3 regions of the Streptomyces sp. SL06 genome follow, and region 1 is predicted to be linked to each of the others. Evidence: riboswitches for the same ligand, from Rfam matches in the RefSeq annotation. Region 1 holds a riboswitch; each other region holds the start of a gene.
The links. Region 1 has a riboswitch for cobalamin ahead of AC4IHM_RS01290 (ABC transporter substrate-binding protein). Riboswitches for the same ligand answer to the same signal wherever they lie in the genome.
Positions count from the first base shown of each region.

Region 2: another riboswitch for cobalamin. It lies ahead of AC4IHM_RS07035 (energy-coupling factor ABC transporter permease); the one in region 1 lies ahead of AC4IHM_RS01290 (ABC transporter substrate-binding protein).
Region 3: another riboswitch for cobalamin. It lies ahead of AC4IHM_RS32830 (CbtB domain-containing protein); the one in region 1 lies ahead of AC4IHM_RS01290 (ABC transporter substrate-binding protein).

Region 1 is NZ_JBSYOT010000002.1:207,275-211,540, forward strand. It holds gene AC4IHM_RS01280 (ABC transporter ATP-binding protein) at 1-187, opposite strand, end outside; gene AC4IHM_RS01285 (FecCD family ABC transporter permease) at 184-1,242, opposite strand; gene AC4IHM_RS01290 (ABC transporter substrate-binding protein) at 1,239-2,315, opposite strand; cobalamin riboswitch at 2,379-2,564, opposite strand; gene AC4IHM_RS01295 (M56 family metallopeptidase) at 2,623-3,555, opposite strand; gene AC4IHM_RS01300 (BlaI/MecI/CopY family transcriptional regulator) at 3,562-3,987, opposite strand; gene AC4IHM_RS01305 (TerD family protein) at 4,087-4,266, shown strand, end outside.
Region 2 is NZ_JBSYOT010000002.1:1,584,424-1,588,689, forward strand. It holds gene AC4IHM_RS07025 (chloride channel protein) at 1-1,182, shown strand, start outside; gene AC4IHM_RS07030 (potassium channel family protein) at 1,233-1,736, shown strand; cobalamin riboswitch at 1,947-2,131, shown strand; gene AC4IHM_RS07035 (energy-coupling factor ABC transporter permease) at 2,162-2,902, shown strand; gene AC4IHM_RS07040 (energy-coupling factor ABC transporter substrate-binding protein) at 2,899-3,237, shown strand; gene cbiQ (cobalt ECF transporter T component CbiQ) at 3,238-3,987, shown strand; gene AC4IHM_RS07050 (energy-coupling factor ABC transporter ATP-binding protein) at 3,984-4,266, shown strand, end outside.
Region 3 is NZ_JBSYOT010000002.1:7,184,587-7,188,852, reverse strand. It holds gene AC4IHM_RS32840 (histidine phosphatase family protein) at 1-487, shown strand, start outside; gene AC4IHM_RS32835 (CbtA family protein) at 499-1,248, opposite strand; gene AC4IHM_RS32830 (CbtB domain-containing protein) at 1,269-1,490, opposite strand; cobalamin riboswitch at 1,528-1,652, opposite strand; gene AC4IHM_RS32825 (hypothetical protein) at 1,720-1,866, opposite strand; gene AC4IHM_RS32820 (methylmalonyl-CoA mutase family protein) at 2,013-3,824, shown strand; gene scpA (methylmalonyl-CoA mutase) at 3,824-4,266, shown strand, end outside.

The sequences.
Region 1 (4,266 bases):
CGTCGAGGGTGACGACGCCGGCGTCCGGGGCGAGGAGGCCGGCGAGCAGGCGCAGCAGGGTGGACTTGCCCGAGCCGTTGGGGCCGAGCAGCCCCGTCATGGCGCCGGGCCGGGGGCTCAGTCCCACCCCGTCCAGGATGAGCCGCCCGCCGGCGGCGCGGGAGACCCGCTCGGCGCTCAGGGTCACCGTGCCCTCCGGGTGCGGTACAGCACGAGGACGAAGGCCGGCACGCCGATCAGCGCGGTCAGCACGCCCACCGGGACCTCCTGGGGCTGGAGGACGGTACGGGCCACGGTGTCGACCCACACCAGGAACACCGCCCCGGCGAGGGCGCAGACCGGCAGCAGTCGGGCGTGCCCGGGGCCGGTCAGCGCCCGTACGGCGTGCGGCAGCACCAGTCCGACGAAGCCGATGGCGCCGGCCGAGGCGACCAGCGCGGCGGTGAGCAGGGCGGTGGCGCACAGCAGTACCAGCCGGGTACGGGCCACATGGACGCCGAGCGAGGCCGCCGCGTCCTGGCCGAAGGCGAAGGCGTCCAGCGTCCCGGCGTGGCCGAGGCACACGGCCAGGACCAGCACCAGGGCCGCGGTGCCGGTCCACACGTCCGTCCAGCCCGCCCCGCCGAGCGAGCCGAGCAGCCAGAACAGCACGCCGCGGGTGGTCTCGGCGTCGGCCGCGGTCATCACCACGAACGAGGTGAGCGCGGAGAACAACTGCATCGCCGCCACGCCCGCGAGCACCACCCGGTCCGGGGTGCCGCCGAGGCTGTGGCTGAGCAGCATCACCAGCGCGAAGGAGCACACCGCACCGGCGAACGCCCCGCCCGAGACGGACAGCGCGCCGCCACCCACGCCGAGTACGACGACCAGGACGGCGCCGGTGGAGGCGCCGGAGGAGACGCCCAGTACGAAGGGGTCGGCGAGCGGATTGCGCAGCAGGGACTGGAGTACGGCCCCGCACACGGCGAGTCCGGCGCCGCACACCGCCGCGAGGAGGGTGCGGGGCAGCCGCAGGTTCCATACGATGCCGTCGCGGATCGGCGAGACCTCCGCGGCGCCGGTGCGCCCGCCGAGGTGGGCGGCGACCACGGACCACACCTCGCCGACGCCGATGTCCGCGGGGCCGATGGTGACGGCGACGGCCACGGAGGCGCACAGGGCGACGATTCCGGCCGCCACCCACACCGGGAGGCGGCGGCCGCTCACGCGTATGCCGACGGGCGCCGTGCTCGTGGACGTCACTTGGTGAGTCCGTGGGCGCGCAGCGCCGCCGCCACCTTCTCCACGCCCTCGACGGTGCGGATGGTGGGGTTCATGGCCTGCCCGCTGAGCAGTACGTACCTCTTCTCGCGGACGGCGGTCATGTTCCTGGTGACCGGGTCGGACTCCAGGAACTCGATCTTCTTCGCGGCCGTCTCGGCCGTCTGGGACCTGCGGGTGAGGTCGCCGATGACCAGGACGTCGGGGTCGCGGTCGGCGACGGTCTCCCAGCCGATCTGCGGCCATTCGTCGTGGCTGTCGTCCATGGCGTTCTTGGCGCCGACCGCGTGCGTGATGATGCCGGGGGCGCCGCAGCAGCCCGCCATGTAGGGCGAGGTGGAGTTGGCGAACCAGTACATGAGGGTGGTGCCGGAGGCGTCGATGTCCGCTGTCGCCCGGTCGACCCTGGCCTTGAGGTCGGCGATGAGTTTCTCGCCGCGCTGCTCGACGCCGAACACCCGGGCCAGGTCGCGTACTTCGCGGTACACGGTCGCCATGGTCAGGGGCTCGGTGCGGGTGCCGTCGCCGTCACCGCTGTTGTCCTTGCCGACGCAGTCGGACGGGGACAGGTAGGAGGGCACGCCGAGTTCGTCGAACTGCTCCCGGGTGGCCACGCCGCCGGTGCCGAGGGTGGAGGTGAAGGAGGCGGCCACGAAGTCGGGTTCGGCGTCCAGGACCTTCTCGAAGGAGGGTGTGTCGTCGGCGAGCCGGGGGACGGTGGCGTTCGCCTTCTCCAGTCCCTTCATGACCGGGTCGGTCCAGGTGGCGGTGCCCGCCATGCGGTCGGCCAGGCCGAGCGAGAGCAGGATCTCCGTGGTGCCCTGGTTGAGGGAGACCGCCCGCCGGGGGGCCGCGGTGATCTCGACCCGGTGGCCGCAGTCACCGAGGGTGCGCGGGTAGCCGGCCGACTCGGCCGGCGCGGCGGAGTCGGTGGTGGCCGGCCCGGAACCGCAGCCGGACGCCAGCAGGGCGCCGGTCAGCAGCAGGACGGGGCCGCGGAGGGTACGGCGGGAGCGGGGGACGCGGCGGAGGCCGGCGGGGCGTGCTGCGGGCAAGGAAGGTCCTCTGGCGTCGAGGGCTCGTGCGCGAAGCCCGTTCGTACGGTGTGGCCCGCGTCGTGCACGGTGCGGGTGCCAGCAGGTCTTCGGACTCGGAATCGACCGGGCGGGACGCCTTCCCGGACGGCTCCTGCCGCCCAGTGGCCCGTGTCCCGCCCGTCCTCCTCACCGCTGCGCGTCAGTTCCGGATTCGCACCGGATTCCCTGACCCACCAGGTGGGTTCGACTGGCTTCCGCAAGCTACCACAGGGGGCCGCACCGCCGGCCCCGTGGGCCTGCGGATCCGGAGGGGGGCGAAGGGCGCTCAGAGCGGCGTCGCGGCTCTCAGGATGAGGAACATGGTGACGGCGGCGTTCGCGGACGACATCGCCGACACGGCGGTTCCGGCGGCCGCCGCCCACGCGGCCAGGCCCACCGAGGTGAACACCGGCGGCCAGGTGCGCACCGTGGGCGCGGGACCCAGCAGGGCCGCCACCCGGCGCGGCACCGGGCCGGGCGCCGCGAAGCCGGCCAGGGTGGCGATCGGGGTGCCCCGGGAGACGAGGGCCGCCTTGCCGATGGCGGTCGCCACCGCCCGTCGGTCGCCGACCACCCGGGCCGCGGCCTCGTCCGCCCACCGCTCCGCCGTGTAGGACACGGCGGTCCGCAGGGGCCGCAGGAACGGGTTGGCCAGCGCCGCGAGCCGGACCGTGAGCAGGAAGCGGTGGTGCCGGGCGGCCAGGTGGGCGCGCTCGTGGGCGAACAGCGCGCGCCGTTCGGCCGGTTCGAGGCAGTCGAGCAGGGCCGTGCTCACCACCACGCGGTCCCGCTCTCCCCCGGGCAGCGCGTACGCATAGGGCACGTCGTCCGGCAGTACGGCCACCCCGGTGCCCGGCAGTCCGGCCAGGGCGCGGTGGGCGCCGCGCCGTACCCTGCCGTGCCGCCACAGGGTCCGCGCCAGGGCCACGACCACCGCGCACAGCGCGGGAATCGCCGCCTTGCCGACGATCTCGTCGTACGGCACCGCCGCCCGCACCTCGGGGTCCGACCAGCCGTCGGGCAGCGGGTTGCCCGGCAGTTGGGCGGTGCCGACCACCATCACCAGGGCCAGGCACAGTGTGCTGCACAGGGCCATCACGGCGGCCACGACGGTGAGCAGCCGGGTCGCGGTCCGCGGGTGCAGGTGCTGCTCGGCCAGCCGGGCGATCGGCCACGCCGTCAACGGCAGGACCAGCGGCAGGAAGACGAAGACCCCCATGCGGTGTCAGCCGTGACCCGCGTCGCACGTGTGCCCCAGCAGCGCGCGCAACAGCCGCTCGTCGTCCGGGTCCAGGCCGGTGACGAAGCTGGCGAGCACGGCTTCCCGGTCGCTCTCGGCGTCCAGGACCTTGCGCATCTTGCGAGCGGCGAGGCCGGCCTGGTCGGAGGCGGGCGACCAGGCGAAGGACCGGCCCGCGCGCTCACGGCTGACCACGCCCTTCTCCAGCAGCCGGGTCAGGATCGTGATCACCGTGGTGTAGGCGAGGTCGCCGCCCAGGTGTTCCTGCACCCGGCCGGCCGTCGCGGGGCCGTCCGCCTCGCGCAGCGCCGACAGCACCAGCGCCTCCAGTTCGCCCTGCCCCCGCCGCGGACGCCGGTGATCCGTCACGGCCCGCCTCCCTGTGCCACTGAGCCCCTTCCGGGGCGACATCGTATAGAAGCCATTCTTCTACAGTGTTGTAGATTGGCGGGAAGGCAAGACGGACGTGATCAGCAGATGTGATCAGCGGACACGACGAAGGAGAACCCCGTGGGAATTTCCCTGGCCAAGGGCGGCAACGTCTCGCTCAGCAAGGAGGCGCCCGGCCTGACCGCCGTACTGATCGGTCTGGGCTGGGACGTGCGGACCACGACCGGCACCGACTACGACCTCGACGCCTCCGCGCTGCTCCTGGACGCCTCCGGCAAAGTGCCCTCGGACCGGCACTTC
Region 2 (4,266 bases), 1.4 Mb from region 1:
CAGCACCAGCTCCAGCACTGGGTGTGGACGTTGTTGCCCCGGGCGGCCGGGTACGACGCCCCGCCCTGGTGGTGGCCGCTGCCCGCACTGGTGCTGGCCGGGCTGGTCCTGGCGCCGATCGTGACCCGGATGCCCGGCGCCGGCGGCCATCTCCCGGTGGACGGTCTGGGCGGCGCGCCCGTCGGCCCCCGTGCGCTGCCCGGCACCGTCCTGGCCGCGCTGGCCACACTGCCGCTCGGCGTGGTGCTGGGGCCCGAGGCTCCCCTGATGGCCGTCGGCAGCGGCCTCGCCCTGCTGGCGGTGCGGCGGGCGGGCGCGGCCGGGGACCCGAGGGCGAGCGCGGTCCTGGCCACGGCCGGTTCCACCGCCGCGATCTCCACCATTCTCGGCGGTCCGGTGGTCGCGGCCGTACTGCTCATCGAGGGGGCCGGCCTCGCGGGCTCCCGGCTGGTCGTCCTGCTGCTGCCGTGTCTGCTGGCCAGCGCCGCGGGCGCCCTGGTCTTCACCGGCTTCGGACAGTGGACCGGCCTGAAGATCGGCGCCCTCGCCCTGCCCGACGTACCGCCGGTCGCCGCCCCGGACGCCGGGGACTTCCTGTGGGGCGTGCCCACGGCGGCACTGATCGCCGTACTGATCACGTCGACCCGCGCGCTGGGGCACCGCACCGCCGCGTGGACGCGGCACCGCACGGCCGTACGCACCGTCGTCTGTGCCACGGCGGTCGGGGTCTGCCTCGCCGCGTACGCGCTGATCACCGGCCGTTCCCCGGCCGAGGCGGCACTGTCGGGCCAGGCCGCCCTCGCCCAGCTCGCCGCGCACCCCCATGCCCGGCCGGTCGGCGCACTGGTCGCCCTGGTCCTCTGCAAGACGCTGGCCTGGGGCATCGCGCTGGGCGCTCTGCGCGGCGGCCCGATCTTCCCGGCCGTGCTGCTGGGCGCTGCGACGGCCATGGCCTGCTCCGGGCTGCCCGGCTTCGGCGCGACCCCGGCCCTTGCCCTCGGCATCTCCGCGGCGGCGGCCTCGGTGACGGGGCTGCCACTGTCCAGCGCGGTGCTCGCGGTGCTGCTCATGGGCGAAGACGCCTACGACCAGATGCCGCTGATCGTCACCGCGTCGGTCGTCGCCTTCGTCGTCACCCAGCTCGTACGCCGGCCGGACCCCGAGCCGCGGGGGGCGCTGTGAGGGGGCGCCGGGACTCCGCCGGACGTGCCAGGACGCGTACCCCCTGGGGGATGGCGCGGCCCTGGTTCGAGTGGGCCTGCGCCTCGGTGGTCATGGCCGTGGTCTACTTCCTGCTCCCCCTCGACCATCTGGGCCCGGGGCGCCCCGTGCTGAGCTGGCTGCTGTTCGCGCTGGCGCTGATCGTCGTGGCCGCGCTGCTGCTGCGCGAGGTCCGCGATGTCCTCGTCGAGCGCCCGGGGACCCGGCCAGGGGTGTTCATCCCGCTCCTGATGGTCCTGTCCGTGCACGTCTTCGCGGCCACCTACTACGCCCTCGCCAAGCAGCCGGGCGAGTTCAGCGGCCTGCGCACCCGCGTCGACGCCCTGTACTTCACCGTGGTCACGCTCGCCACGGTCGGCTACGGGGACATCACCCCGCGGGGCCAGGTGGCCCGGATCGTCACCGTCCTGCAGATCCTCTACACCTTCGTGTTCCTCACCGCCGCCGCGACCGCGCTGACCCGGCGGGTGCGCGACATGGTGGTCCGGCGGATGGAACAGGACCGGCGCGAATGACGGCGGTCCCGACGGCATCCGGTGACGGCGGTCCCGACGGCATCCGGTGACGGCGGTCCCGACGGCATCCGGCGGTTCGGCGAGCCTCTCGGCGGGGCCGGGCGGCGGAGCAGCGGCGGCAGCGGTTTCCGCAGTTCTGGGGCCCGCCGACCGGCCCGGTGCCACGTCCGCCGGACCGAAGGCCCGCTTGTCACCACCCCCGTGGGAGCACTACTGTCACCACGCCTTGGTGAACGGGAAATCCGGTGTGATGCCGGTGCGGCCCTCGCCACTGTGAATCGGGAAGTCCGGCTCCGGCCCTCACGGGCAGCCACTGGGTCCTTGTGACCCGGGAAGGCGGAGCACGGGCGGTGGTACCCGTCAGCCAGGAGACCGGCCAAGGCGCGTCGTCCATCCACGAGGTGCTGGAGAGGGTCTGCTGAGCCATGCACATAGCCGAGGGCTTTCTGCCACCGGCGCACGCGATCGCCTGGGGTGTCGCGTCCGCGCCGTTCGTCGTCCACGGAGTACGGTCACTCACCCGTGAGGTCCGGGAACACCCGGAGAGCACCCTGCTCCTCGGCGCCTCCGGGGCCTTCACGTTCGTTCTGTCGGCCCTGAAACTGCCGTCGGTCACCGGGAGTTGCTCCCATCCCACCGGCACAGGTCTGGGTGCCATCCTCTTCCGCCCGCCGATCATGGCCGTGCTGGGCACGATCACCCTCCTCTTCCAGGCGCTGCTGCTCGCGCACGGCGGGCTGACCACGCTCGGCGCCAACGTCTTCTCGATGGCGATCGTCGGCCCCTGGGCCGGATACGCGCTCTACCGGCTGCTGCGCCGCTACGACGTGCCGCTGATGGTCGCGGTGTTCTTCGGGGCGTTCGTCGCCGATCTGTCCACCTACTGCGTCACCAGCGTGCAGTTGGCGCTGGCCTTCCCGGACCCGAGCAGCGGATTCTGGGGCGCGCTCGGCAAGTTCGGGTCCATCTTCGCCGTCACGCAGATCCCGCTCGCGGTGAGCGAGGGCCTGCTCACGGTGATCGTGATGCGGCTGCTTGTGCAGTCCAGCAAGGGTGAACTGACCCGGCTGGGCGTCCTGTTGACCAAGCACGGCAAGTCCGGCACGGCCGACGGGGCGCAGCCTGGACCGACCGGGCCCGGCGAGCAGGAGGCGGTGGCCCGATGAACCGCAACACGAAGATCAACGCCCTGCTGCTGCTCGCCGTGGCCGCGCTCGCGGTACTGCCGCTGGTGCTGGGGCTCGGCGACCACAAGGAAGAGCCCTTCACCGGTTCCGACGCCGAGGCGGAGACGGCGATCACCGAGATCGAACCGGACTACGAGCCGTGGTTCTCGCCACTGTACGAACCCCCGTCCGGGGAGGTCGAGTCGGCGCTGTTCGCCCTCCAGGCCGCGCTCGGCGCGGGCGTACTGGCGTACTACTTCGGGCTGCGCCGGGGCCGGCGGCAGGGCGAGGAACGGGCGGCGACGGCGCTGCGGGACGCCCCCGGAGGGGACTGAGTGCTGCCGATCGACGCGGCGGCGCACAGCAGTCGCTGGCGCCGCCGGCATCCCGTGGACAAGGCCGTGCTCGGGCTGGGCCTGACCGTGCTGGCGATCTCGCTGCCGCCGTGGCCGGGCGCGGCGCTGGTGCTGGTGACGGCCCTCGCCGTGCTGCTCGGCCCGGCGGGCGTGCCGGGGCGCCGGCTGTGGCGGGCGTACCGGGTGCCGCTGGGTTTCTGCGTGACCGGGGCGCTGCCGCTGCTGGTGCAGGTCGGGGGCCCGGACGGGTTCCTGACGGCGGCGGACGGCGGGCCGGTGCGCGCCGGTGAGCTGCTGCTGCGTACGTCGGCGGCCTCGCTCGGGGTACTGCTGTTCGCGTTCACCACTCCGATGTCCGACCTGCTGCCCCGCCTGGTGCGGGCCGGGGTACCGGCGCCGGTGGTCGACGTGGCGCTGGTGACGTATCGCATGAGCTTCCTGCTGCTGGACTCCGTGCGCCGGGTCCGTGAGGCGCAGGCCGCGCGGCTGGGGCACACCACCCGGGCCGCCGCCTGGCGTTCGCTGGGCGGTCTCGGCGCGACGGCGTTCGTGCGGGCCTTCGACCGGGCGGCGCGGCTCCAGTCCGGGCTCGCCGGGCGCGGCTACGACGGCACCCTGCGCGTCCTGGTGCCCGAGGCGCGCGTCTCGGTGCCCTTCACGGCGGCGAGCGGCGCACTGCTGGCGGCGCTGGCCGCCCTCACCCTCGTACTGGAAGGGCCGCTGTCGTGAGCGAGACGACCGGGGCGACGGAGGCGACGGCACCCGTCCTGGTCGCCCTGCGGGGCGTGTCCTTCGGGTACGAGGAGGGACCGGACGTGCTGGTCGGGCTGGACTTCGAGGTGCGCGAGGGGCGCGCGCTCGCGCTGCTGGGCCGCAACGGCAGTGGCAAGACCACGCTGATGCGGCTGCTGAGCGGCGGACTGAGGCCGGGCGCGGGGACGTTGACGGTCGACGGGGCGCCGGTGAGGTACGACCGCAAAGGGCTGACCCGGCTGCGGACCACCGTGC
Region 3 (4,266 bases), 7.0 Mb from region 1:
GGCGCGCGCGGCGGCCGGCTCGCTGCCCCGGGCCGGCCGTGCGGTCGTCTCCCCGGAAAGTGTGCGGTGTCGCGAGACGGCCGTGGCTCTGGGGCTGGGTGGTGAGGACGAGCCGGCACTGGGGCCCCTGGACGTGGGCCGGTGGCGGGGCCTGACCCTCGACGAGGTCGCCGCCCGCGAGCCGGAGGCGATGACCCGCTGGCTCACCGACCCGGCCTGCGCACCGCACGGTGGGGAGTCCGTCCGGGACCTGTGTGCTCGGGCGGCCCGGTGGCTCGACGCCGCGCGGACGGACGGGCGCACGCACGCCGTGGTCGAGCCCGAGGTCGTGCGTGCGGCCGTCGTCCACGCGCTGGGGTTGCCCGCCACGGCCTTCTGGCGGCTGGATGTGCCGCCCCTGACGGCGACGGAGCTGACCGGCAGGTCCGGACGGTGGAATCTGCGGCTGGGGCGCCCGCTGGAGGCGCCGGAGAGCCCTCGTGCATGAACGCGGGGCGGTCAGCCGGGAGCCGTCGCCGGGGCCGCGACGGCGGACCTGGGGTTCAGCAGCCGCTCGGCCAGGTCGCCGAAGAGGAGGCCGAAGCCGCCCCACAGGGTGACCTGCATGGCCAGCGCGGAGAGCCGGAACCGCCACAGGACCGTGGCCGGGAAGTCGCTCGGCACCTCGTTGACGGCCGGCAGGAGCGCGTACGCCACGCCGATCACGACGCCGAACGCGGCCACCGCCGCGACGGTGGCGTACCAGGTGCCGAGCTTCGGGGCGAGCCGCTTGCCGAGGATGGCCGCGGCCACCGCGAGCAGAACCCCGAGCACCATCATCAGGAAGTACAGGGTGGTCCGCCTGCCGATGGTGTCGGCGTCACCGACGGCCGGCGGGTTGGCCGGGTACTTGAGGAACGGCACGACGTAGACGGCGAGCAGGGCGCAGCCGGACAGCAGCAGCGCGGTGGCCCGCGGGGTGAGGCGGCCGACGCGGCCGAGGGCGAAGCAGTGGGCGAGGGCGGCGATGCCGCCGAAGGCGACCCCGTAGACCAGGACACCGGTGGCCAGGCCCGCGGTGGACTGAAGGCTCCGGGAGACGAGTTCGGCCTCGTGTTCGTGGGCGTGGGCGTGGGCCTCCTCGAAGCCGATCGCCCGGTCGACGTTCGGCTCACCGAGGAAGTAGGCGACGACCAGCGCGAGTACACCCGCGCCCAGGCCCGCGAGCATGCCCCGCACGAGCAGGTTGCGCACCGTGGTGGAGTTCATGAGGATGTCGGCTCCCGGCGTCAGTGGCAGGGGAAGCCGAGCAGGTGGCGGGCGTCGTGCACCCACTCGTGGACGTCCTCGCCGGAGACGAGGGCGGTGGCACCCTGTTCGGCACCGACGAAGTACAGCAGGACCAGCATCAGGACGCCGAAGAAGACCGCCCACGGAACGATGGCGCCGATCGGCAGTTTGGCGGGCAGGGCGGGGCTGGTGGCGGTCGGCGGGGCGACATGCTGCGCCATGGCGGGGGCCTCCTCCGGGAGTTCGCGTCCCATTTCGGTGGTGCACATGACGACGGCTACGGGTCTGACTCGCCGCCCCCGTTGTGAAGGGGCCGGCACACAGTGGCGCGACCGCGCCGGATTCCCACCGGCTTCCGTCCTGCCGTCGTCGATTCGGAGCAACCGTACCCCTCGGCCCGTACATGACCAATACCGCGCCGAGGGGCGAGGATCCGCTCTCACCGAATGCTTACTCGTGGCGGAACCCGGGTGGCCGCTTGTCGCCGCAGGCCAGGGCGCACGCGCCGGGCACGCCCGCGCCGGGGACGGTGCGGCCCGATTGACGCGGCACGTCGCCGTGGGCGAGCATCCCCGCGGAGGGAGGGACGGCCGTCACCCACGCCGTCGCCACCTCGGCCGTCCGGTCGGCGCGGCGCGGCGCACCTCGTGGTGTGTGAGCGGCCCGTGTCACACTCGCGGCGAGAACAAGGTCACAACCGCTTCCTCTGCTGCCGGTCCACCGGCCTGTCCTAACATCCGACCATGACGCTCCTGCCTGACGAAGGACTCGCCCTCGCGGCCGGGTTCCCGCACGCGACACACGAGCAGTGGCAGCGCCTGGTGGCGGGTGTGCTGCGCAAGTCGGGCAGGGAGGTGCCCGACGACGAGGCGGAGGACGCCCTGTCCACCGTGCTGGAGGACGGCCTGCGGGTACGCCCCCTGTACACCGCGCGTGATGTCGCCCCCGACCCCGGTCTTCCGGGCTTCCCGCCCTTCGTGCGCGGCGCCCGCGCGCAGGCCGGCAGCGCGGGCGGGTGGGATGTGCGCCAGCGGCACACGGTGGCCGACGGGGCGTCGGTCCTCGCCGACCTGGAGAACGGCGTCACCTCCCTGTGGCTGGCCGTCGGAGAACCCGCGGGGCTTCCGGTCGCCGCGCTCGATCGCGCCCTCGGCGGCGTCCACCTCGACCTGGCCCCCGTCGTCCTGGACCCGGGCGACGCGTTCGAGGCCGCCGCTCGTGAGCTGCTGCGCCTGTACGAGGCGAGGGGCGTCGGCGCGGACGCCGTGCGCGGCAACCTCGGTGCCGATCCGCTGGGCCACGAGGCCCGCACCGGCCGCTCGTACGACACCGCGCCGGTGACCGAGCTGGCCCGGCTGTGCGCCGTACGCCACCCGGGTCTGCGGGCTCTGACCGTGGACGCGCTGCCGTACCACGAGGCCGGCGGTTCGGCGGCCCAGGAGCTGGGCTGCTCGCTGGCGACGGGCCTGGCCTACCTGCGTGAACTGACCGCGGCGGGACTGGACACGGCTCAGGCCCTGGCCCAGCTGGAGTTCCGGTACGCCGCGACCGCCGACCAGTTCCTGACCATCGCCAAGCTGCGCGCCGCACGCCGGCTGTGGGCGCGGGTGGCCGAGGTCTGCGGGGCGCCGCGCGCGGGCGCGCAGCTCCAGCACGCGGTGACCTCGACGGTGATGATGACGCGCCGCGACCCGTGGGTGAACATGCTGCGCACCACGGTCGCCGCACTGGCCGCCGGGACGGGCGGCGCCGACGCCGTGACCGTGCTGCCCTTCGACCACGCGCTCGGTCTGCCGGACGCGTTCGCGCGCCGTATCGCCCGCAACACCTCCACCATCCTGATCGAGGAGTCGCATCTGGCCCGGGTGATCGACCCGGCGGGCGGCTCCTGGTACGTGGAACGGCTGACCGACGAACTCGCCCATGCCGCCTGGGAGTTCTTCCAGGACATCGAACGGGCGGGTGGGCAGGCCGCCGCCCTGCGCTCCGGGACGGTCGGCGAGCGGCTGGCGCGGACCTGGGCCGTGCGCAGCGCGAAGCTGGCCAAGCGGCGGGAGCCGGTCACCGGGGTCAGCGAGTTCCCGCACCTGGCCGAGAAGCCCGTCCTGCGCGAGCCGGCGCCCGAGCAGCCGGCCGGCGGCCTGCCCCGGGTGCGGCGGGACGAGGCGTTCGAGGCGCTGCGCGCCCGCTCGGACGCCCACCTGGCCGCGACCGGCACCCGGCCCCGGGTCCATCTGACCGCGCTCGGCCCGGCCGCCGCGCACACCGCCCGGCTCACCTTCGCCGCCAACCTCTTCCAGGCCGGCGGCATCGAGCCCGTCACCGAGGGCGGCTTCGCGCAGAGCGGGGCGCGGGAGGCGTGCCTGTGCTCCAGTGACGCGCTGTACGGGGAGCAGGCCGAGTCCACCGCCGCCGCGTTGCGGGAGGCGGGCGCCGAGCACGTGTTCCTCGCGGGCCGTCCGGGACCGTACGCGGGCGTGGACAGCTATGTCTTCGCCGGCTGCGACGCCGTCGCCGTACTCACCGCAGCCCTCGACCGCATGGGAGTGTCCTGATGTCCATCCCCGACTTCTCGGCGATCGAGCTGGGGACGCCGTCCGCCGACGCCTCCCTCGACGAGTGGCGGGCGGCCGTGAAGAGGGCCGCCGACGGTGACGACCTCCTCTGGGAGACGCCGGAGGCCATCGCGGTCAAGCCGCTGTACACCGGGCACGACCTGGAGGGCCTGGACTTCCTGGGCACCTACCCGGGCATCGCGCCGTACCTGCGCGGCCCCTATCCGACGATGTACGTCAACCAGCCCTGGACGATCCGCCAGTACGCGGGGTTCTCCACGGCCGAGGAGTCCAACGCCTTCTACCGCCGCAATCTCGCGGCCGGGCAGAAGGGCCTGTCGGTCGCCTTCGACCTGCCCACCCACCGCGGCTACGACAGCGACCACCCGCGGGTGACCGGCGATGTCGGCATGGCGGGCGTGGCGATCGACTCCATCTACGA